One region of the Flavobacterium sp. H4147 genome, then DNA from elsewhere that is predicted to be linked to it. Evidence: riboswitches for the same ligand, from Rfam matches in the RefSeq annotation. Region 1 holds a riboswitch; the other holds the start of a gene.
What was found. A riboswitch is a leader RNA that binds a small molecule or an ion and turns the genes downstream of it on or off. The one in region 1 is predicted to bind S-adenosylmethionine.
Positions count from the first base shown of each region.

Region 2: it holds a riboswitch for S-adenosylmethionine, as region 1 does, so the genes downstream of both, P2W75_RS15370 (TlpA disulfide reductase family protein) here and P2W75_RS02445 (homocysteine S-methyltransferase family protein) in region 1, are expected to answer to the same signal.

Region 1 is NZ_JARKNB010000001.1:564,262-575,764, forward strand. Features, by position in the region: gene metF (methylenetetrahydrofolate reductase [NAD(P)H]) at 55-1,011, opposite strand; gene metH (methionine synthase) at 1,183-3,858, opposite strand; gene P2W75_RS02445 (homocysteine S-methyltransferase family protein) at 4,188-5,192, opposite strand; SAM riboswitch class I at 5,513-5,630, opposite strand; gene P2W75_RS02450 (NAD(P)/FAD-dependent oxidoreductase) at 5,958-7,010, opposite strand; gene P2W75_RS02455 (bifunctional precorrin-2 dehydrogenase/sirohydrochlorin ferrochelatase) at 7,209-7,790, opposite strand; gene cobA (uroporphyrinogen-III C-methyltransferase) at 7,960-8,733, opposite strand; gene P2W75_RS02465 (HEPN domain-containing protein) at 8,726-10,816, opposite strand; gene P2W75_RS02470 (sulfate adenylyltransferase subunit 1) at 10,900-11,503, opposite strand, start outside.
Region 2 is NZ_JARKNB010000003.1:259,163-270,665, forward strand. Features, by position in the region: gene P2W75_RS15365 (aminotransferase class V-fold PLP-dependent enzyme) at 1-999, opposite strand, end outside; gene P2W75_RS15370 (TlpA disulfide reductase family protein) at 1,057-2,046, opposite strand; SAM riboswitch class I at 2,288-2,388, opposite strand; gene P2W75_RS15375 (nitronate monooxygenase family protein) at 2,675-3,760, opposite strand; gene P2W75_RS15380 (nuclear transport factor 2 family protein) at 3,773-4,153, opposite strand; gene P2W75_RS15385 (SDR family NAD(P)-dependent oxidoreductase) at 4,227-4,961, opposite strand; gene P2W75_RS15390 (4-oxalocrotonate tautomerase family protein) at 4,968-5,186, opposite strand; gene P2W75_RS15395 (YceI family protein) at 5,191-5,745, opposite strand; gene P2W75_RS15400 (Crp/Fnr family transcriptional regulator) at 6,112-6,684, opposite strand; gene P2W75_RS15405 (DoxX family protein) at 6,848-7,249, shown strand; gene P2W75_RS15410 (LytTR family DNA-binding domain-containing protein) at 7,419-8,186, opposite strand; gene P2W75_RS15415 (sensor histidine kinase) at 8,167-9,183, opposite strand; gene P2W75_RS15420 (thioredoxin family protein) at 9,762-10,496, opposite strand; gene P2W75_RS15425 (organic hydroperoxide resistance protein) at 10,588-10,998, opposite strand; gene P2W75_RS15430 (alpha/beta fold hydrolase) at 11,091-11,503, opposite strand, start outside.

The DNA.
Region 1 (11,503 bases):
TACATTGGAATAACTTTGTCAAAGTTTAAAACTTTGACAAAGTTATATGAGCAATTAAAAAACCTGACTCGCAATCTGACGGATATTCTCCGATTTACCCATTGAATAATAGTGTAAAAATGGAACTCCAGCTGCTTTTAATTCTAATGACTGCTGAATTGCCCACTCGATTCCGACTTGTTTGATCTCAGCGTTATTTTTGCATTTGTCTACTGCATCAATTAAATCTTCTGGCAAATCAATTCTGAAAATCTGTGGTAAAACTTGTAAATGTCTTTGAACGGCAATCGGTTTGATTCCTGGAATAATCGGGATTGTGATGCCCATTTCTCTTGCTTTTTCTACGAAAGCGAAATATTTAGCATTATCAAAAAACATCTGCGTTACCACATAATCAGCTCCAGCATCTACTTTTTCTTTTAATCTTTTTAAATCTGATTGTAAAGAAGGAGATTCTAAATGTTTTTCTGGATAACCAGCCACTCCAATACAGAAATCGGCTTTGTTGTCGGCATCGATTACTTCATGCAGATATTTTCCGCAATTTAAATCCTTAATTTGTTTTACCAAATCAATTGCGTAATGATTTCCCCCCGCTTTTGGCACAAAAGATTGTTCGTCTTTCATCGCATCGCCTCGAAGAGCCATTACGTTGTTGATTCCTAAATAATGACAGTCAACCAGCATGTATTCCGTTTCTTCTTTGGTAAACCCGCCGCAAAGCAAATGCGGAACTGTGTCAACATTATATTTATGTTTTATAGAAGCGCAAATTCCAAGCGTTCCCGGACGCATACGTGTCAATTTTTTATCCAAAAGTCCGTTACCGCGGTCAATGTAAATGTATTCTTCACGAGAAGTCGTTACATCAATAAAGGGCGGATTAAACTCCATTAACGGATCAATATTATCGTATAATTCCTGAATACTTTTCCCCTTTTGAGGAGGAATAATTTCAAATGAGAATAATGTTTTTCCTTTGGCGTTTTCTATATGTTCTGTTACTTTCATTATTTGAGTTATGAGTTATGAATTAAGAGTTTTGAGTCTGTTGTGTAAAAAATCTGAAATCAAAAACTTAAATCAATCATTTTTGTTTGTTTCAAAGTCTCAGGTTTCACGTTCCAAGTTTCAAGCTTTGTGCAAACTTGAAACCTGAAACTTGAAACAAAAATAACTTCGTTAATCTGCTATATTAGGATTTAACCATTTCATTGCATAATCAAGTGGTACATTTCGGCGTTTGGCGTAATCTGTTACCTGATCTTCTTTTATTTTTCCTAGCCCGAAATATCTACTTTTTGGATTCCCGAAATAGTATCCCGAAACCGAAGAAGCCGGCCACATTGCCATACTTTCTGTCAGTTTTACGCCTATTTGTTTTTCAACATCCAAAAGTTTCCAGATTGTTGGTTTCTCCAAGTGATCCGGACAAGCTGGATATCCTGGCGCAGGACGAATTCCTTTATAATTCTCTTTAATCAATTCTTCGTTAGTTAAAGATTCTTCCGAATCGTAACCCCAGAAATCTTTACGTACTCTCTCGTGAAGATATTCGGCAAAAGCCTCTGCAAAACGATCTGCAAGTGCTTTAACCATAATCGAATTATAATCATCTAGATTCTTTTCGTATTCTGCAGCCCATTCGTCTACACCAAAACCAGTGGTTACACAGAAAGCTCCCATATAATCCTCGATTCCGCTTTCTTTAGGCAGAATAAAATCGGCTAGAGCGATATTTGGCGCACCTTTCGTTTTTTGTGACTGCTGACGAAGCGTTAAGAATTTCTCTAGAACTTTTCCGTTTTCATCACGCAATTCGATATCGTCGTCATTTACCTGATTCGCAGGGAAGATTCCGTAAATACCTTTTGCTTTTAGTTTTTTCTCTGCTAAAATGACTTTCAGCATTGCTTGAGCATCATTAAAAACAGAAGTTGCTTGTTCGCCCACAACCTCATCCGTTAAAATTGCTGGATATTTTCCATACAATTCCCAAGTTTGGAAAAATGGCGTCCAGTCGATATACGGAACCAAAACATCCAATTCTACTTCGATTGTTTGTGCTCCAATTACTTTTGGTTTCACTGGAGTATATTCGCTCCAATCCAACGGTAGTTTGTTTTTACGAGCATCTTCGATCGTTAAGAAGTTTTTATCTCTCGAACGATTTAAAAATGTTTCTCTAAACGAATCGTATTCTGCACGAATATCTGCCGCGTATATTTTTCGGTTATGATCCAACAGGTTTCCTGCAACAGTAACGGCTCTCGAAGCATCGTTTACGTGAATAACAGTTTCTCTGTATTGAGGTGCAATTTTCACGGCGGTATGCGCACGTGAAGTTGTTGCCCCGCCAATCATAATCGGGATTTTAATATCTTGTTTGTCTAATTCTTTGGCTAAATACACCATTTCGTCAAGCGAAGGAGTGATTAGTCCGCTTAATCCGATAATGTCTACATTGTGCTCAATTGCAGCCGAAATAATTTTCTCTGGAGGTACCATTACTCCTAAATCTACAATCTCGTAATTGTTACAGGCCAAAACTACTGAAACAATGTTTTTTCCAATATCGTGAACGTCTCCTTTTACAGTCGCCATCAGGATTTTTCCGTTTCCTTGTTTGTCGCCTGCTTGTTTACTCGCTTCAATAAACGGCAATAAATACGCCACTGCTTTTTTCATCACACGAGCCGATTTAACTACCTGAGGAAGGAACATTTTTCCGCTTCCGAATAAATCTCCAACGACATTCATTCCGGCCATTAAATTAATCTCGATAACTTCAATTGGTTTTGTAGCTGCTAAACGCGCTTCCTCAACATCTTCTTCAATAAAAGCATCAATTCCTTTTACCAATGAGTGTGTAATACGATCTTGAACCGATCCTAAACGCCATTCTTGAACCGCTTTTTCGTCGCTTTTTACTTCTCCTTTTACGTTTTCTGCAAAATCTAAAAGTCTTTCTGTAGCATCGTCACGTCTGTCTAGAATTACGTCTTCAACATGCTCTAATAAGTCTTTCGGAATATCATCGTAAATCGTCAACATTTCAGGATTTACGATTCCCATCGTCATTCCGTTTTTGATCGCATGATATAGAAATACCGAGTGCATTGCTTCACGAACCACGTCATTTCCTCTAAAAGAAAACGAAACGTTACTTACACCACCACTAATATGTGCATGCGGCAAGTTTTCGCGAACCCATTTTGTTCCTCTAAAGAAGTCCAGTGCATTCAGGCGGTGTTCTTCCATTCCTGTTGCCACTGGGAAAATGTTCAAATCGAAAATAATATCCTGCGGAGGAAAGTTTACTTTATTGACCAAAATATCATACGAACGCTGACAGATTTCAACTCGGCGATCGTAATTATCGGCCTGACCTACTTCGTCGAAAGCCATTACAATAGCAGCCGCACCATAACGTTTGATTAATTTGGCGTGATGAATAAAGGCTTCTTCGCCTTCTTTTAGCGAAATCGAGTTTACAACGCTTTTTCCTTGTACTACTTTCAGACCCGCTTCGATAATCTCCCATTTCGAACTGTCGATCATAATTGGCACTCTCGAAATATCTGGCTCTGCAGCAATCAAGTTTAGGAATTTGGTCATAGCAGTTACACCGTCCAACATTCCTTCATCCATATTAATATCGATAATCTGCGCTCCTCCTTCTACCTGCTGTCTTGCAATATCAAGTGCCTCGTCATACTTCTCTTCCTTAATTAATCGAAGGAATTTTCGCGAACCCGTTACATTCGTACGCTCTCCAACGTTTACAAAAACGCTTTCTGGCGTAATAATCAAAGGTTCTAATCCTGATAATACAAGGTCTCTTCTTTTTTCTGTCATTTCTTTCAATTTTCAACGGAATAAATTCCGTTGCTACCAATATTTAGTTCCTATCGGAACTTATTTATTTTTTTCCTGCAAGGTTTTCGAAACCTTGTAGGTATATATGTTTGTTATTTTGGGCGTGATTCGTATATATCTATCGAATTTTCATAATCCATATAACGTTCCCATGGAACTCTTTCGTAAATCACTTCTATATTCAACGGAATAAATTCCGTTGCTACAAAATATTTCGTTCCTACGGAACTTTTTTTTAAAGAGCCATCGGCTCAAAACCATTTGTAGGGACGGATTTTAATCCGTACACATAACGAAGGGAAATTATATTAAGCGTTAACCGGCGCCACTCTCGGCTTATAATCCTTTGCAACTTCAGCAATTAATCGAATATGATCTGGAGTTGTTCCGCAACAACCCCCAATGATATTGATTAAATTATCTTCTAAATATTCTTTGATGAATGCCTGAGTTTGTTCTGGTGTTTCATCGTATTGTCCGAAAGCGTTTGGTAATCCAGCATTTGGATGCGCTGAAACATTAAAGCTTGTGTTGTGCGCCAATGTTTTTAAATATGGTTTCAACAAATCGGCTCCTAAAGCGCAATTGAAACCAACACTTAATAACGGAATATGTGAAACTGAAATCAGGAAAGCTTCAACCGTTTGTCCAGAAAGCGTTCTTCCTGAAGCATCGGTAATCGTACCTGAAACCATGATTGGAATATCGATATTTCGTTCTTCTTTTACTTCTTCAATGGCAAAAAGTGCCGCTTTTGCGTTTAAGGTATCGAAAATCGTTTCTACTAAAAGCAAATCGCAACCTCCGTCCATTAAAGCTTCTACTTGCTCTTTGTATGCAATTCGCAAATCGTCAAAAGTTACGGCTCTGTAACCTGGATCATTTACATCTGGTGACATACTTGCCGTACGGTTTGTTGGTCCGATTGAACCTGCTACGAAACGCGGCTTCTCCGGATTTTTTGCTGTGAATTCATCCGCAACTTCTCTTGCCAGTTTAGCCGATTCGTAGTTTAGTTCGTAAACCAAATCTTCCATATGATAATCGGCCATACCAATTGTCGTTCCCGAAAATGTATTGGTTTCTACGATATCTGCACCAGCTTCGTAATATGCAGCGTGAACATCACGAATGGCCTGTGGCTGTGTTAGGGATAATAAATCGTTGTTTCCTTTTAACGGATGCGGGAAATCTTTGAAACGTTCGCCACGAAAATCTTCTTCAGAGAAGTTGTAGCGTTGTAACATAGTTCCCATTGCTCCATCAAGGATTAGGATATTTTTCTTTATTGCTTCTTGAATTGTAATCGACATCTTTCTCTTGCCGCTAAGGCACTAAGGCACAAAGCTTTTTTAAATTATAATTTTGAAGACTCTATTTAAACCCGACAGGTTTTAAAAACCTGTCGGGTTTAGTCTTCGATATTTTTTTTCACATTAATTCCAAAGTGCACTATTGCTGGTTCATTAGCCCCGATTGAGCCGTTATCCTCGTAGTGAAACGGAGAGATATAGGCGAAAGCGGGAACTATTGACTGCAAAAATGCGCCAATGATTCGCTCTTACCGAAATTGATTTCAGTAAATTATTTGTATGTTGTCTAGAAAAGTTTTGGGAAATACGAGAATGTATTTGTGTTATCTATCTTAAATACCGTGTGTTTACGATACAAAGTAGAATTTAGCACCTTCTTTATAGTAAAGGGTTGCTAAGGTTTCATCGGGTCTATCCCTCCGCCTTTCGTGATAACGAACAATAATTTTAAGAACAGCGCAAAGGTATGAAATGGCAATACGATTTGCAAATGTTTTTTTTAAGGTTCTGAGATTCTAAGATACTAAGGTTCTAAGTTTTAAAATTTGACTTCAGTTTTTCAAATATAGCCAAAGGTTTCAACCTTGGCTTGGGTACACATTGTTATAATTCATGCGGATCGTGATAATATATTGTCTATACGTTGCGTTCTGGCTATGTTTTTCCATTAATCGATAAAAATAAAAAAGCTCAAACTATAAAAGTTTGAGCTTTCTATATATAAAACCTTAGCACCTTAGTCCCTTAGAACCTCAGCACCTAAGATTAAACAATCGCTTTAACAACTGCTTTAGGAGCTTCTTTACGAGTTCCGTCGAAACCGTCTACTCCAGATACTGTTGTATATTTCAATACGTATTTTTTACCCGGATTGATGATTTGGTAAGCTGCCTGACACATTAAAGTTGCTTCGTGGAAACCGCAAAGGATTAATTTTAATTTTCCAGGGTATGTATTTACGTCTCCAATGGCGAAGATTCCAGGAATATTGGTCTGATAATCTAATGCATTGTTTACTTTAATAGCATTTTTCTCGATTTCTAATCCCCAATCTCCTATTGGACCTAATTTTGGTGTTAATCCGAAAAGCGGGATGAAATAGTCGCATTCTATTTTACGGTGTGCTCCGTTTTCTTCAATATCTAATGATTCTACATGCTCAGCACCGTTGATTCCGATAACTTCTGCTGGAGTGATTAATTTGATTTTTCCAGCCGATTTTAATTCCTGTACTTTTTCTACAGAATCTAAAGCGCCTCTAAATTCGTTTCTACGGTGAATTAAAGTTACTTCTGAAGCTACGTTTGCTAAGAAAATAGACCAGTCTAATGCTGAATCTCCTCCTCCTGCAATAACAACTCTTTTATCTCTGAATTTCTCAGGATTTTTGATGAAGTATTTTACTCCTTTATCTTCATAAAACTCGATATCTTCGATAAGTGGTTTACGAGGCTCGAAACTTCCTAAACCTCCAGCAATTGCAATAACTGGTGCGTGAAATTTAGTTCCTTTGTTTGAAGTTACTATGAAACTTCCGTCTTCTTGTTTATCGATTGTTTCTGCACGTTCTCCTAAAGTAAAACCTGGCTCAAATTGTTTGATTTGCTCCATTAGCCCGTCTACAAGATCTCCGGCTAAAACTTCTGGGAATCCAGGAATATCATAAATTGGTTTCTTAGGATATAATTCTGAAAGCTGTCCTCCTGGTTGTGGCAAAGCATCTAGGATATGACATTTCAATTTTAATAATCCTGCCTCGAAAACGGCAAATAAACCTGTTGGGCCTGCTCCAATTATAAGTATATCTGTTTTAATCATTATGTTGTTGTTTATAATCATTCTTAATAACGCAAAGAAACGAATAAATCCTTGTACTTTCAATGATTTTTATCATTAATTTCTTTCCGAAACTTTTTTTACTCTTTATTTTTTAATGAAGAGGTAATCTCATTCATTCTTTTACATCGGGTTAAAACCCGACGCTACAAAATCAGCCGTTCCTTCGGAACTTTTTTGTTATTCTTTATTTTTCAAAGAAGCTGTTATTTCATTCATCTTCCTTACTTTATCTTCAAAATTACCTTTTAACGTTTTTCGGTATTCATTCAGATTCTCAACCATTTGATTGATATCTTCTGGAATTACTTCTTCGAAAAACTCCCGAAGCCTTTTGGCTGTTGTTGGCGATTTTCCGTTAGTCGAAATGGCAATTTTTACATTTCCTTTCGTTACGATTCCGCCCAAATAATAATCACATAAATCTGGCGTATCGGCTATATTGCAAATCAAATAGCGTTTTCTGGCTAAATCGTACACTCTTTTATTGACTTCAAGATTATCTGTACAAGCGATTACCATGTGGCGCTTTTTGAGCATTTTCTTTTTGAACTTCGATTTGGTCAATGTAATCGAAGGATGTTTCTCAGCAAGAACTTTTATTTCTAAATGAAATTCTTTTGCTACTACCTCAACATTTGCATTCGGACTTGACTTGAGCAAGAATGAAAGCTTTTCCAGACCTACATTTCCTCCACCTACAATCAATACATTTAAATTATGAAGCTTTAGAAATATTGGATATAATTCGTTTTGTTCCATGTTACCAATATGTAGTTCCTAACGGAACAATTTTATGTAAATATCGGGTTTAAACCTGATGATGCAAAATCGGTCGTTCCTTCGGAACTTATCTTGTTATTTCTTTTAATGCTTTTTGCTACATCGGGTTAAAACCCGACGCTACAAAATCACTCGTTCCTTCGGAACTCTATCTTGCGATTTCTTTTGATAAAAATTCTTCGTAAAACCCTTTTAGCTTGTGGCTTTCTTTTACCACTTCGCCTAAAACGATAATGGCCGGAGAACCTAATTCTTTTTCTTTTACGATTTCTAAAATCGAATCTACTGTTCCTACACCCACTTTTTCTTCTGCTGTTGTTCCGTTTTGAATGATCGCAACTGGCAGATTTCCTTTGTTTTCTTTTTGAAACAAATCGATAATCTGAGGCAGTTTGTGCATTCCCATTAAGATTACAACTGTTGCAGAAGATTGAGCCGCCAAAGCTACATCTGAAGATAATTTTCTATCGGATGTAGTTCCTGTAATAGCCCAAAAGCTTTCTGAAACTCCTCGTTTTGTTATTGAAATTCCTTGACTTGCCGGAACTGCCACTACAGATGAAATTCCGGGAACGACAAGTGTTTCAATTCCAAAACTTTCTGCAAAATCAATTTCTTCCCCTCCTCTTCCAAAAATGAATGGATCTCCGCCTTTTAACCGAACTACATTTCCGTACGTCAACGCATTATCTACAATCAGTTGATTGATTTGATCTTGCGTGTAAGCATGGTTTCCAATTCTTTTTCCAACAAAAATCTTGATGGCATTTTTTGGTGCGTAATCCAGAATTTCTTCGTTGGCTAAGGCGTCGTATAAAACCACATTAGCTTCAGCCAATGCTTTTACAGCTTTTAGCGTCAATAATTCAGGATCGCCCGGACCTGCACCGACTAAAGTTATTTTGGGTTTTATATTAAGCATTTGCTAATTCTTGTGCTCTGAATGTTTCGATTTTATCAAAGAAAACGGTTGCTTGTGCAATGTAATCTTTAGCGAAAGCTTCAGATGGTTCATTTTTATTGATTTGGTAAACTAAGTCTTTAAAAGTTGAATTCAATTCGATTTTATTGGTATCAACAAAAACAGTGTCAAACAAATCAACGATTCCTGCGTGGTGGTTTGTTTTTTGGTTTTCTGCCAACAATAAAGCTTTTGCCCCATTTACAAATCCAGCGTAAGCATGATAAATTGCGTCAGACCATTTTTTCTCGTCGAAAGATTCCTGAGCCAAAATCAATTTCTCTTTAGCTTCAAACAATAAAGTTGCCACTAAATCGATCACAACACCAGCACATTCTCCAACTCCAACTGCTTTTACATAATTATCAGCGTTACCCCAATCCACAAAATCAGCTTCTGTTAAGTTGGTTACATCAGCTAACGGTTTTAAGATTTCGTAGAAGTATTTCTCTCCTTTTGCATCGTAATAGTTTAGGAATTTTTCTCCATTCGCATTAGCGTCAAAATCATTTAAGATGGTACGCAAAGCTTCTGGTCCTCTACGGCTAGGAATTTTGATTACTTTATCAGCAAAACGTCCTTCTCCGTTTCCTAATCTTCCTCCACCCAACAAAACTTGTAAAGCCGGAGCCACTAATTTTCCTGAGTTGATAGACATTCCCTGGAATCCAATTGCAGACATATTATGCTGTCCGCAAGCGTTCATACAGCCCGAAATTTTAATTTCGATTTCGCGGTTGTTTAAATATTGAGGATATTCTGCATTTATCACTTTTTCTAATTCTTCGGCAATACCAGTACTGCTCGCAATCCCCAAATTACAAGTATCGGTTCCTGGACATGCCGTAATATCTACGGTAGAATTATATCCCAAATGAACAAAGCCCAATTTGGCTAATTCTTGATAAAAGAAAGGAAGATTTTCCTCTTTTACGTGACGTATTACAATATTTTGACGCAATGAAAAACGTAATTCATTTGCTGCGTAATTTTTAATTAAATCGGCTAATAATCTGGCTTTATCCGTATAAAAATCTCCTAATAAAACTTTGATTCCGATAGCATAATATCCTGCTTGTTTTTGTGCAATTACATTCGATTTTTTCCAAGCTTCATAAGCTGCTACATCTTCGATTTTAACTTGTGGCACTTCTAAAACTGGTTCTGGAATTGGACCATCAAAAGCAGTGGTGTCAATTTCGTATGTTTCAAAAGCAATTGCTTTTTTCTCTTTTTCAACTAAATCAAGGAAAGCATCTTTTCCCATTTCTTTGATTAAGAATTTCATACGCGCTTTCATTCTTTTTGCACGTTCACCGTATCGGTCAAAAATACGGATGATTCCTTCTGCTGTTGGAATGATTTCGTTTACTGGTACAAACTCAGAAAGTAATTCTGCATGCGCTGGCTGAGATCCTAAACCTCCACCGAACATGATTTTAAATCCTTTTTGTCCGTCTTTGATTTTTGGAATAAATCCTAAATCGTGCAAATAACTTAAAGCGGTATCTTCATCCGAAGAAGAGAACGAAATTTTAAATTTACGTCCCATTTCCTGACAAATTGGATTTCTCAATAAGTATTGGAACAAACCGTGTGCATAAGGCGAAACATCAAATGGCTCGTTTACATCTACACCTGCTAATTCGCTTGCTGTAATATTTCTAACGGTGTTACCGCAAGCTTCACGCAACGTAATATCGTCTTTTGCCAATTCTGACCAAAGTTCAGGTGTTCTGTCCAAACTTACGTAGTGAATCTGGATATCCTGACGTGTTGTAATATGCAGACGTCCAGTAGAATATTTATCGGATACTTCCGTAATTCTTCTCAATTGCTCGCTGGTTACTTTACCATAAGGCAGTTTGATACGAATCATCTGAACACCTTCCTGACGCTGACCGTATATACCACGCGCTAAACGAAGGCTACGAAAACGCTCATCATCAATTTTTCCTCCACGGAATAAATGAATCTTTTTTTCTAATTCGATAATCTCTTTCTGAACTACCGGATTTTCTATTTCTGTTCTAAAACTTTCCATTTTGTCTTTAGTTGTTGGTTGTCTGTTGCTGGTTGTTGGTTTGCTGGCAGAATAACTATCAACCAAAAACCATCAACTATCAACTAGCGAATGAATCCTACTCCTGCTGTTGTATTCGTTGCTGTATCAATTAAGATAAAAGCTCCATTTGATTTGTTTTCGTTGTAAGCGTCAAAATATAAAGGTTTGCTTAGTTTGATGCTTACTTCTCCGATTTCGTTTATCGCTAATTGCGAAGCTTCTGTTGTTCCTGAATAATCAGTTGCAATTGTGTTTTTAATGCTTTCTACTTTTGCTAAAACTCTATTCGTATTGTGCTGTACAAGATATTTAGTTCCTGGAACCAGTTTTTTACTGTCCATCCAGCAAACTGTCGTTGTAATATCTTTTTCAATTCTTGGAAGCTCATCTGATTTTACAATCATATCGCCTCTCGTTACATTGATATCATTTTCTAATTCGATTGTGATTGAAGAACCTGCAGAAGCTTCGTCAAATGATTTATCGAAGAAGTGAATTTTTGAAACTTTTGATTGTGTTAAAGAAGGAAGAACCGTTACAGCATCTCCAACTTTAATAGAGTTTCCGTATAATTTTCCAGCATAACCTCTGAAATCGTGGTATTCTTCTGTTTTTGGACGAATAACGGTTTGAACTGGGAAACGTGCTTTTCCTGCCTCATAAACA
Region 2 (11,503 bases), on a different contig from region 1:
TTCTTTTTCTCTGTTTTTAATATTCTCCACACCCATCTTTTCTTTTAATTCTAAAGCCAAAGCGGTTCTGATTACCTGAAGAAAACCCGGAGTACCGCCATCTTCTCTAACTTCTATAACATCGCTGTAGCAGTATTTTCCCAACGGATTGGTCCATTTTACATTTCCTCCGCCTGGATTATCAGGAAAATCAGATTGGTATAATTTTTCATTGAAAACCAAAATACCGCAGGTTCCTGGTCCGCCTAAAAACTTGTGAGGTGAAAAGAAAATCGCATCTAATTGTTCTTCAGTATTTTTTGGATGCATATCAATTTTGACATACGGTGCCGAAGCTGCAAAATCTACAAAACAAAGTCCGCCGTTTTGGTGCATGATTTTAGCTAATTCATGATACGGCGTAATAATTCCCGTAACATTCGAGCAAGCCGTAAACGAACCGATTTTTATACTTCTGCCAGCATATTTTTTAATTTCCTCCGAAAGAACTTTTGGATCAACCAAATTGTTTTCATCAGGAGGAAGAATGACTACTTCAGCATTGGTTTCATACCACGAAACCTGATTAGAGTGATGTTCCATATGCGTGATAAAAACTACAGGCCGGTCTTCTTCTGATTTTGTTCGAAGAGCCATGATACGCTGTAGTTTAGACAACGCTGCTGTCATTCCGCTTCCAGTTGTTACCAAAACATCTGATTCGCTGGCATTAACCGACTTTTTAATAATGTCTCTCGCATGCTGATAGGCATGTGTAGATGTTTTTCCTGTTTGACTTGAAAGTGAATGCGTATTGGCAATCATTGGACCAATTTTATTAAGCATTATATCTTCGATCGGGGCGTATAACCTTCCGCTGGCAACCCAGTCTGCATACACTAGATTTTGCTCTCCGTAAACCGATTCGAAAGTATGGTTAATTCCTACGGTGTTTTCTCTAAACTTAGAAAAGTAACACTCAGGTTCTGTTGGTTTTGTTGTTGGCTCAATAGCATTCATATCCTTATCATTTTTAATTAACTAAATTGTATTGTCGTTATTTCTTTTGGATTGGTTTTAAATTTTATTCTCCAAAAGACTTTTTAATGTAGATTGTAATTCTTCTCCATGCAGGTTTTTGGCGACGATTACTCCTTTAGGATCAATTAAATAATTGCCAGGAATTGCTCGCACACCATATAATTTAGCAACAGCGCTATTCCAGAAAAGCAAATCAGAAACGTGTGTCCATGTTAAATTATCGTCTTGAATTCCTTTAACCCAATTTTCTTTCTTTTTATCCAATGAAATTGCCACAATATTGAATCCTTTATCATGAAATTCTTTGTAGGCTGCCACAATATTCGGATTCTCTTTTCGGCATGGCCCGCACCAAGAAGCCCAAAAATCGACCAAAGTATATCCTTTTAAATTGTCATAAAGGCGAACTGGTTTTCCATCAGGATCATTGGCAGTAAAATCAGGGGCTTTTTTACCAACAGCTAATCCGTCTAAAACGGTAACCAGTTCTTTTAGTTCTTTCACATAAGTAATGTTTTGAAGGCTTTTGTCTAATAGAGCAATATTTTGTGTAATCTGCTCTGGAGATAATCGATACGACCAGTTTCTATACAGCACATAAGCCGAAACAATAGATTTTGGATTTTCTATTATGAATTTGCTGATTTCAACATCTTTGGTTTTTTTATAGGTTTCGAACAAATCTTGAGAAGCCGAACCTTCAACCACAGAAGCAGTATAATATTTCTTCGGACTTAATTTTACTGTGATCGGGTCTTTCTCAAGGAAAATATACAATGGCGAACTTTCTGTATTGACGCTTAATCCATACAATTCTGGCGTTTTTACTTTTGTTTTAAAACTAAAATTTCCGTCTTTTACTTTTACCGAATCAATCGTGGTAAACATTTTATTGTGAAATTTTTGCAGGTAAACATATTGTACTACAGTGTCGGCAACTGTTCCTTTTAATTGTAAATTGTTTTCTTGAGCCTGAGTTTGAAAAGCTCCAAGAAATAAAGCAAAACCTAATAGTATTTTTTTCATTTTATTTTTAGTTTTAGATTAGACAAAAGGATTTCGGGCTAATGTCAAAAAGCCATCAGCGTATGATATTAAAAAAGAAAATCTAAGTAAAAATTAGTGCTTTCGCATTCGGAAAACCGCCAGACTATTTTCTTCGAAAATTAAATTTAAAAGTTCGTATCCTGCGTACAAAGTCGATTCTGTTTTCATTTTAATACATTTTTAATATCGATGATCTTAAACAGATTTTCTGAAAAAATCTTTCTTATCTGTCCGCATGCAGCGGAAGGATTTAGCACCTTATTCGGCAACAGGTTGCTAAGACTTCACTGGGCCTATTCCCTCAGTCTTTCTGGATAAGTATCATTATATAATTTTTCTGCGATACAAATATATATTAATTCTACCGAATTAGTCAAGTTTAAAATAAGTTTTTTTTATTTTTATTGAAAAGAGATTGATTAAAAGAATCCAAACACCTATAATTAAAGCAATTATACAAAAATATAAATTTGAGAATTTCATCATTTTATAATGTAAATCATGTATCAACCTCAATATAATGAGCCAATTTGATTTTGTATGATAGTAAAAAAAACTCATTTCATAACCGAAATGAGTTTGTCTTGTTAAAATTTACAATTCAAGTTTATGATTTCAATCCTGCAAAATGAGCTGTTGTTTCTTCAATCAAAGCATTCATCAAGGCAGCAGCTTTAGTATGTTTTAAAATTGGCGAAATCTGACCGCCCCAAAATAAAATCATGTCCCATTTCTGCTGTTCGATTGCCGCTTTTCGTAACGGTGCAATAAATGTAGTTTGAAGCGGGAAAGGTAAATATCCGAATTCTTTTCCTGTCATTTGTTTGGAGACACGGCTGGTTAAACCACGCCCGAGTCTTCCTGTATAAGCTCGTGATAAAGTGGTATATTTGGCAGCATCAGAAAACAACATCTCTTTGTGAATAGGCAAAGCGTTTGATTCATCAGTTGCTAAAAAAGCCGTTCCAATCTGTGCTGCACTTGCGCCTAGTGTTAAAGCTGCTGCAATTCCTTTTCCGTCTGCGATACCGCCGGCTGCAATAAATGGCGTTTTTATTTTTTCGCGCATTAACTGCAGTAATACAAAAGTTCCTGTTACAGATGATTCTGCATCAGTTAAAAAAGAAGGACGATGTCCGCCAGCTTCAAAACCAGACGCTATAATCATATCCACTCCGGCATTGTCTAAAAATATAGCTTCGTCTAAGGTAGTTGCCGCTCCTACTGTTACAATTCCAGATCTACGGCATTGTTCTAAAACATCAGCTGAAGGCACGCCAAACATAAAACTGAAAACTTTTGGACGAATGTCTAAAATTACCTGTAATTGGTTTTCAAATCGGGATTGAAAAGGGGCTGGTTTTTCTGGTAACGGAATTTCAGCTTCATCATAATAAGGTTTGAATAAAGCCGCCGTTTTATCGAACTGTTCATCTGTTAAACCTGACTGTGGAATATCGTGGTCTGAAACCCAAAGGTTAATATTATACGGTTTATGAGTTGCCGTTTTTATTTGTTTATCAATTTCAAAAATTTCCTGCGGTGTATTGGTGTAGGCTCCGTAACCGCCCAATCCGCCAGCGTTAGAAACCGCTGCTGTCAGCTCAACTGTTGATAGATTACCGCCAAAAGGTCCCTGAAGAATTGGATAATCGATTCCTAATAGTTCCGATGCTTTTGTATTGTACCACATGAGTGAAGATTTTTAGTTATTGCTTACGTCTGTGAGCATTTTATTTACGATAAGCCATTGTCCGTTTATCTTATGGAAAGATAAAAAATCCCGATAATTAAAGTCGTACATTTTAACATTTAATTCCGCTACAGCGATAGAATTGACTACTCGTATATCAATAATTTCACCTTTAAAAGGTTTACCGGAATCTTTAGGACTTTGTCGGTTTTTAACACCATCCAAATACAAATCAACTGTTTTAAAGTAAGGCTGATTTTTGACATCTCCGAAAAGGAAAGTTCCGGGCTGAAAAATGCTTCCCAAGAGCATTTCATCACCTTCATAAATTCCTTTAAAATAATAGTTTTCTATTGCGTTGGTAATTACTTTTACCGCTTCCTGATTTTCCATTGTACTTGTATTTTGAGCTTTTATGCCCTGAAAACTCCAGAGCATAAAAGCTGTTATTAAAATAGTTTTCAACTTAGTTTAAATTGTGTCCGGCACCTTTTCCGCCATCGACATTGATAATTGTTCCGGTAATAAAATTGCTTGTGGCAACGGTATACACCATTTCGGCAACATCATCAATCTCCCCTACTCGGTTTAGCAAATGAAGTCCTGCATTGGAATCGGCATTGTCACCATGCATTGGCGTGCGAATTACGCCCGGCGCAACAGTATTTACACGGATATTTTGTTTTCCAAATTCGGCCGCTAACTGAATGGTTAAAGCATGGATAGCGCCTTTACTCGCAATGGGAGCTGTAGCCGGCCATCCGCCTAAACCGTGATTTACAAGTGGTGTTCCAATATTGATTACCACACCGTCTTTTTGTTGTAACATTTGCGGTATAACGGACTGAGTTGTAAAATAAGTTCCTTTTAGATTTGTTTTTAAAAACTTATCCAAATAAGCTTCATCAACTTCCAGAAAAGGTTTGCTTTCGAAAATTCCGGCATTATTGATTAATACATCGATAGAACCGAATTTTTGAATTGCAATTGCCGCCAGTTTTTCGCCGGTTGCTTTTTGGCTTACATCTCCTGCAGACATAGCCAGATTATCTCCTGCTCCTAATTCGGCGAAAGCTTTCTCCAAAGTATCTTCATTCAATGAATTGATAACTACGTTATGTCCTTTTTCTAAAAAATATTTTGCGATTCCTTTTCCAATTCCCGAAGCGGCTCCGGTTACGATTATAGTTTGTTTTTTCATGATGTTTTATTTTTTATCGGCTGTAATGCCTTTTTCTCTTAATACTGATACTTGTTCGCCTGCATACCCCCAATCGTCGAGTTCGATTTCCTGAATTACAATATGGGTTAAATGCGGGTCTTTGTTTAATACTTCGGTAATTAAATTGGTAATACCGCTTATTAACTGCTGTTTCTGCTCGCGGGTAACGCCTTCGCGGGTCAGTTCTAGTTTTACGTAAGGCATGATCTTAGTTTTGAGATTGTCCAGAAAAAAAAGCTTCGGCATTGATTGTAAAATCAAGTTCAAAGTCGTTGTAGATTAAAGTGTCTCCCAGATCTTTAAAGAAGTTTCCAGATCTGAATTTGATGTCGTAAAGCGTACGGTCAATTACCAGTTTTCCTGATAAAGCTGCAGTGTTTGAGTGGTTTTGCAGTGATACTTCAAATCCGGCAGGATGCGTGATATCTTTTATAGTCAGATTTCCTTCCAGATAAAAATTACCATTTAAAAGTTCTTTTACATTTAGAATTTCAAAAGATGCGGTTGGGAATTTTTCTATTGAGAAAAAATCATCAGAAGCAAGATGTCCGGCAAACTGTGCATTAGCTGCAGCATCACTTATATCTAAGATTTTGATTGAGGTTGTATCGATTACCACATTTCCTCCTTTTATTTTTCCATCACTAAAGATGAAATTTCCATTTTTGATACCAATTGTACCATTATGTGCGCCGGTTACTTTTCTCCCGATCCAATCGATTCTGCTTTCTGAGCTTACGATAGTATAATTTATTGTTTCCATTTTTATTGTATTTAAAAGTACAATACAAAGGAACGGCGGTTGTCAAAATTGGTTACGTGATGTAGATCACATTCTTTTTTTTGAGTGGCAAAGGTCTAAAGGGACAAAGCTGCAGGGGTTTTTATATCAGCTGTTTTGGTCTCTCACAATTTTGCAGATTGAACAGATTACTGTTTTGCGTATTTTTTTGTTTCACGCAGATTTTGCAGATTTATACAGACACAAATTATCAGCTCAATCTGCAAAATCTGCGAGAGCTTATACTTTAAGCTTTTGCGAGATTAATCACTTTTTGTTTAATCAGCTTAAAGCAGCCAAATCTGCGTGAAACAAAATCATTTTAATCTTAATAATCTGTGCAAAAAACTACGAATTATGAAGTCTGCTTAAAGTTTCTCTGGAAACGCCTAAATAAGCGGCAATTAAATGTTTGGGAACGAGATTGTATAATTGTGGATATAAGGCCAAAAGTTCTTCGTAACGGGTTTTGACATTATTATTCATAAAGGATAAAAGTCGTTTTTGAGAAGCGATATAACCTTTATTGGTTCTCCAGCGGAAGAAATGTTCTATCTGGTGAAACTCAGCGCAGAGTTTTTCGCGGTCTTCGCTGGAAAGACACAAAACCTCAGCATCGGTAATGCAATCTACATTTATAGAAGCCGGAGTTTGATTGTAGAGTGCATTATAATCAGAAGCCCACCAGGTTGGCATAGCAAACTGAAGAATGTACATTTTGATTTCGTCATTAATAAAGAAGGTTTTCAAACAGCCTGAAATTACAAAATATTCATGGTTTACTTTATCTCCTACGCCAATAATAGTCTGACCTTTTTTGAAAGACAAGGGTTTAAAATGAGAATAAAAGTAATCAAACTCTTCTTGTGTGAGTGATACGGTTTTCGAAATATGTTCTTGTAAAATGGCTTTGGCTTCCATCCTTAAAATAAAAATGTTTTAGTTCTGTAAAGTTATTAAATCAGATGAACTTACAGATTGTCTATTTCAGAAATCGATTTGTCCGTTTCACCTAATTTATGATATGAAATCGATCGCCATTGACGCAATTTTGTCCTGTTTAACAACTTAAAAATTTAAAATCATGAATGCAAAAACAACAAAAATTATTTATTGGACAGGAATTATTTTAACTTCTTTATGGTTTGGTGCCAGCGGATTTTTTGAATTGACAACCAACAAACTGGTGTGGGAAATTACACAGCTATTAGGATATCCAGCGCACTTTATTTACATTCTGGGTGTTATGAAAATTTCGGGAGTTATTACGCTTTTAATTCCAAACCGATTATTACGCTTGAAAGAATGGGTATTTGCCGGAATATTTTTTGACATCATATTTGCTTTCTTTTCAAAACTAGCTGTTTTAGGTTTTGGTGCAACAATAGATGCTATTATTGCTTTTGTTATGGTTAGCGTAACGTATGCTATGTTTAGAAGATTATACAGCGTTACCTACATTCTCAATTCGAAGGACGAGAAATAAAAAGCTAAGAAAGGTTTAAATGAAAAAATAAGCAGATCTTTAAAAATAAACATGAAACAAATCTCGTAAAGTATTTACGTCTTTACGAGATAGTTTTGTTATAACTAAAGACAAATCTGGAAAAATTGACACTGATTACTGAGTCAAAAAACTGCATTGATAAAAAAAATTACCTATTCTCCAGCCAGCTTAAAAATGCCGTTGTTTTTTCCTTTCCTACCAATAATTTTTCTTCGGTTGGAATGGTTAATTTGATGATTAATTTTCTTGAAAAGTAATGTTCTGCTTCTCTTATGGCTGAGAAATTTACCAGATATTGTCTGTTGAGTCTGAAAAACTGAATAGGAGATAATAATTTATGAACCTCATCTAATGACTGTGCAATTTGATATTCGGTCTTATCAAAAGTCATGATTGTCGGAGTTTCATTTTTAATGAAGAAAAACGCAATGTTTTCTGTCTGAATCGTTTGGTATTTATTGTTTTTGAAAACCAGAAAACTGCTTTTTCCTGTATTTTCGCCTGTTCGGGTTAAGAGATAATCAAAATCAGGCATCATTTTTTTATTTCTTTGGAAGAAGTTCTTCAACTCTCCCGTCTTTTTAATTGCCTGCGAAATGCTTTCTCTTGAAAACGGTTTCAAAACGTAATCAATTCCGTTTGATTTAAAAGCTTCGATAGCATAATCGTCAAAAGCGGTGCAGAAAATAACCGGAGATAAAACCTCAACATTTTTGAAAATCTCAAAGCATAATCCGTCTGCAAGCTGAATATCCATAAAAATCAAATCGGGCTGATCGTTTTCTAAAAGATAACTCACAGCGCCGTCGATACTCTGAATATAAGATACAATCTGAACGTCGGGTCTGATACTTATAATAAGCTGGCCAAGTGCTTTGGCCGTTTTTACTTCATCTTCAATTATTACGATAGTCATAAATCAGGGGTATTTTAACTTTAAAAAGGGTTTCCGTTTTATCTATTTCAATTTCCTTGTTAACCAAATGCAGAAATCGCTGGTTGATATTGTCCAAACCAACTCCGGTTGACAAAGTACCTCGTTTGAGCTGAATTGGATTTTCGATCACCAGAAATTCATTTTCGGTATATAATTTTATATGCAGAGGTTTATCGAGCGAAACAACATTGTGTTTAATACAGTTCTCAATCAATAACTGAAGCGAAAAAGGCGGAATTGCCGAATCGTACTGCTTTGGATCAATTTCTTTTATAACATCAAATCCGTCTTCAAAACGCGCTTTCAGCAGATATACATACGAATCTAAAATTTGAAGTTCTTCTTTTAAAGAAATCAAATCCAGTTTTCGGCTTTCTAATGTAAAACGATAAAAATCAGATAATTTCAGGATAAAATCAGAACTCTGCGGGTCCTGCATATCCACCATCGATTTCAACGTATTCAAACTGTTAAATAAAAAATGCGGATTTACCTGCTGTTTCAATAATTCGTACTGCGCTCCCAAATTTAAAGCTTTGGTGCGTTCCAGTTCTACTCCCATTTGCTGTGTCTGGTAGTTTTGAAACAGAAGATGCAGGAACATATACACAATGAGGTTGATCAAAACACCGCGGAGTTCGAACATTATGGGCGCATCCATTTTTGACACCTGAAAAAGTTCTTGATGCGCAATTACCAGAATTACCATCAGCAGAATTCCCAACAAAACACTCAACAGCAATTTCCAGTTAAAAAGGCTTTTGTTAGTTCGTTGTGATGAAAATTTTGGTAAACTATAAATGTTGTAATACCAAATAAAAAGAGAAAACAGCAGTGTAATCGAAGAGTTTATAATAAGGTCTCCAGGCGTAGAATCGGCATCAAATAATTTGGGTATTGAAGCCATTACCGCCAGAGCGATAGAGCTTCCCCAAATGACTTTGAGCGAAACCTGAAAGCGTTTTGCTTTTTCCATAATTGTATTTGTTTGGTTATCCTGTTGGTCAAAGATAGGTTTATTTTGAAAAAATTATTTCAGGCTGATTCAGCTGATTTTTATTTTTTTTAAACACATAGAAACATAGTTTTTTGCTTTAAGAATTAGATTAGAGAAAAAACTAGTTTTTACACATAGCTATGTGTACTCAAAACAAATCTTATCTGTCTTTTCAAAAAGTATTTTGTTTTGAAAAAATTATTTCACGCAGATTGCAAAAGAGTTATGCAGATTTAGCTGATATTTATTTTTTAAACACATAGAAACATAGTTTTTTTTTTTACTTTAAGAATTAGGTCAAAGAAAAAACTAGTTTTTACACATAGCTATGTTTACTCAAACAAATGTTGTCTGTTTTTTCAAAAATGTTTTGTTGTGAAAAAATTATTTCACGCAGATTAAAAAGATTAAAGCTGATAAATGCTGATTTTTTATTTCTGACTTAAAAACACATAGCTATTGTTTATTTAAACAAATGAAATTTCTTTTTACGCAAAGCAAAACTATGTCTCTATGTGTTAAAAATTAATGAAGCTTCATCAATATAGAACAAAACCTTAAGCACGTTTTACACCTAAAACAGCTCCTGAATTCATATCCTGTACAAAACCAATAATTTCGAAATCCTGTGTATTGAAATTTTTAGGCAGACGAACTGTTGCTGTTCCTTTTTTCACTTTATTCAAATCAACTGATTGCAACTGACGAACGATTTGATAATGCGTTAAAACACGATTGGCATTTTCTCCTCTTTTTATATTGCTTTTGGCTTCTTTTTGAACCACAGCAATAAACAAACGACTGTTTTTTGAAGTCCCTTCTACACTATAGTTTACTGAAAGGTTATTATCAATTTGATACGTTTCTAAACTCAAAGAAGCAGAAGCAGGTTTGACAAGTGCCGATTTGATTCCGTTTCGCAGACTTGTTTCCTGAGAACCTACATAATCTATTTTTCCGTTAATGATAACCTGAGGTGTGTAAATAGGATCTTTTCCCATGAATTTAGCATAATCGTATTGTCTTTTCGTATAATCGGCATTACTGAAAATATCTTTCCAGCCTTGTTTGTCCCAATAATCTACGTGATAAGCCAATACATAAACATTCTTGTCTTTTAATTCATTCTGAATTCTTCCAGACAATTCATCAGCTGGCGGACAGCTCGAACAGCCTTCTGATGTATATAATTCTAAAAGGGCAAACCCTTTTTTATCTGAATTGCTTTGTGCGAAAATGGTGTTTCCCATTAAAAGAAACAGCATTATAAAAGTGGTAACTATATTTTTCATTTCATTTTGAAGTTAAAGGTTATTGGTTAGGAGTTAAAGGTTAAGAATTAGGTTTCAACAACTCATAACCCCTAACCTATAACTTATAACTTTATATGATATTAATATCTACATAAATATTTCCTCTCGTAGCTTTAGAATACGGACAGGTTTGGTGTGCCTGTGCTGCTAAAGCTTCTGCCGTTTCGCGGTCAATTCCCGGAAGACTGATGTTTAAACGTGCCTGCAATGAATATTCACCTTCTGTTACACATAAATCTATTTCTGCGTCTACAGCTGTTTCTGACGGAAGTTTAACTCCCAATTTTGAAGCGGCGATTCCTAATGCTCCAATAAAACAAGCCGACCATCCTGCAGCAAATAACTGTTCTGGATTTGTTCCCGGACGTGATGATCCCGGTGCGCTTAATTTGATATTTAATTGTTCGTCTGAACTTTGAGAAGCTCCTTCTCTACCGCCTGTGGTGTGTGTTTTTCCTGTGTATAATACTTTTGTGCTCATGATAATTTTAGATTTTAGATTTTAGATTTTAGATTTTAGATTTTTAAAAATCGCTTCGCTCTTTTTGGAATTTAATTTTTAATTCTCAATTTTTAATTTTTAAAGCCAGCTACGTCAATAATTGCTTGTGCAAATGCTTTTGGATCTTCCTGCGGAACGTTGTGCCCAATTCCTTTTAAGATTCTGTGTTCGTATTTTCCTGTGAATTTATTGGCGTAAACTTTTCCATCTGCGAAAGCACCGTCAAAATCACTTCCTATTGTAATCGTTGGAACTTTAATTTCCGGTTTAACAGAAAGACGTTTTTCTAAGTTGTCGTATTTAGATTCTCCAGCTTCCAGAGATTGTCTCCATCTGTAATTGTGAATTACGATTGCCACATGATCCGGATTGTTGAAAGACTGAGCGGTTTGGTCGTAAGTTGCTTTGTCAAAATTCCATAACGGAGAAGCGATTTTCCAGATTAGTTTATTGAAATCGTAAGTGTTTTGAGTGTAACCCTGTT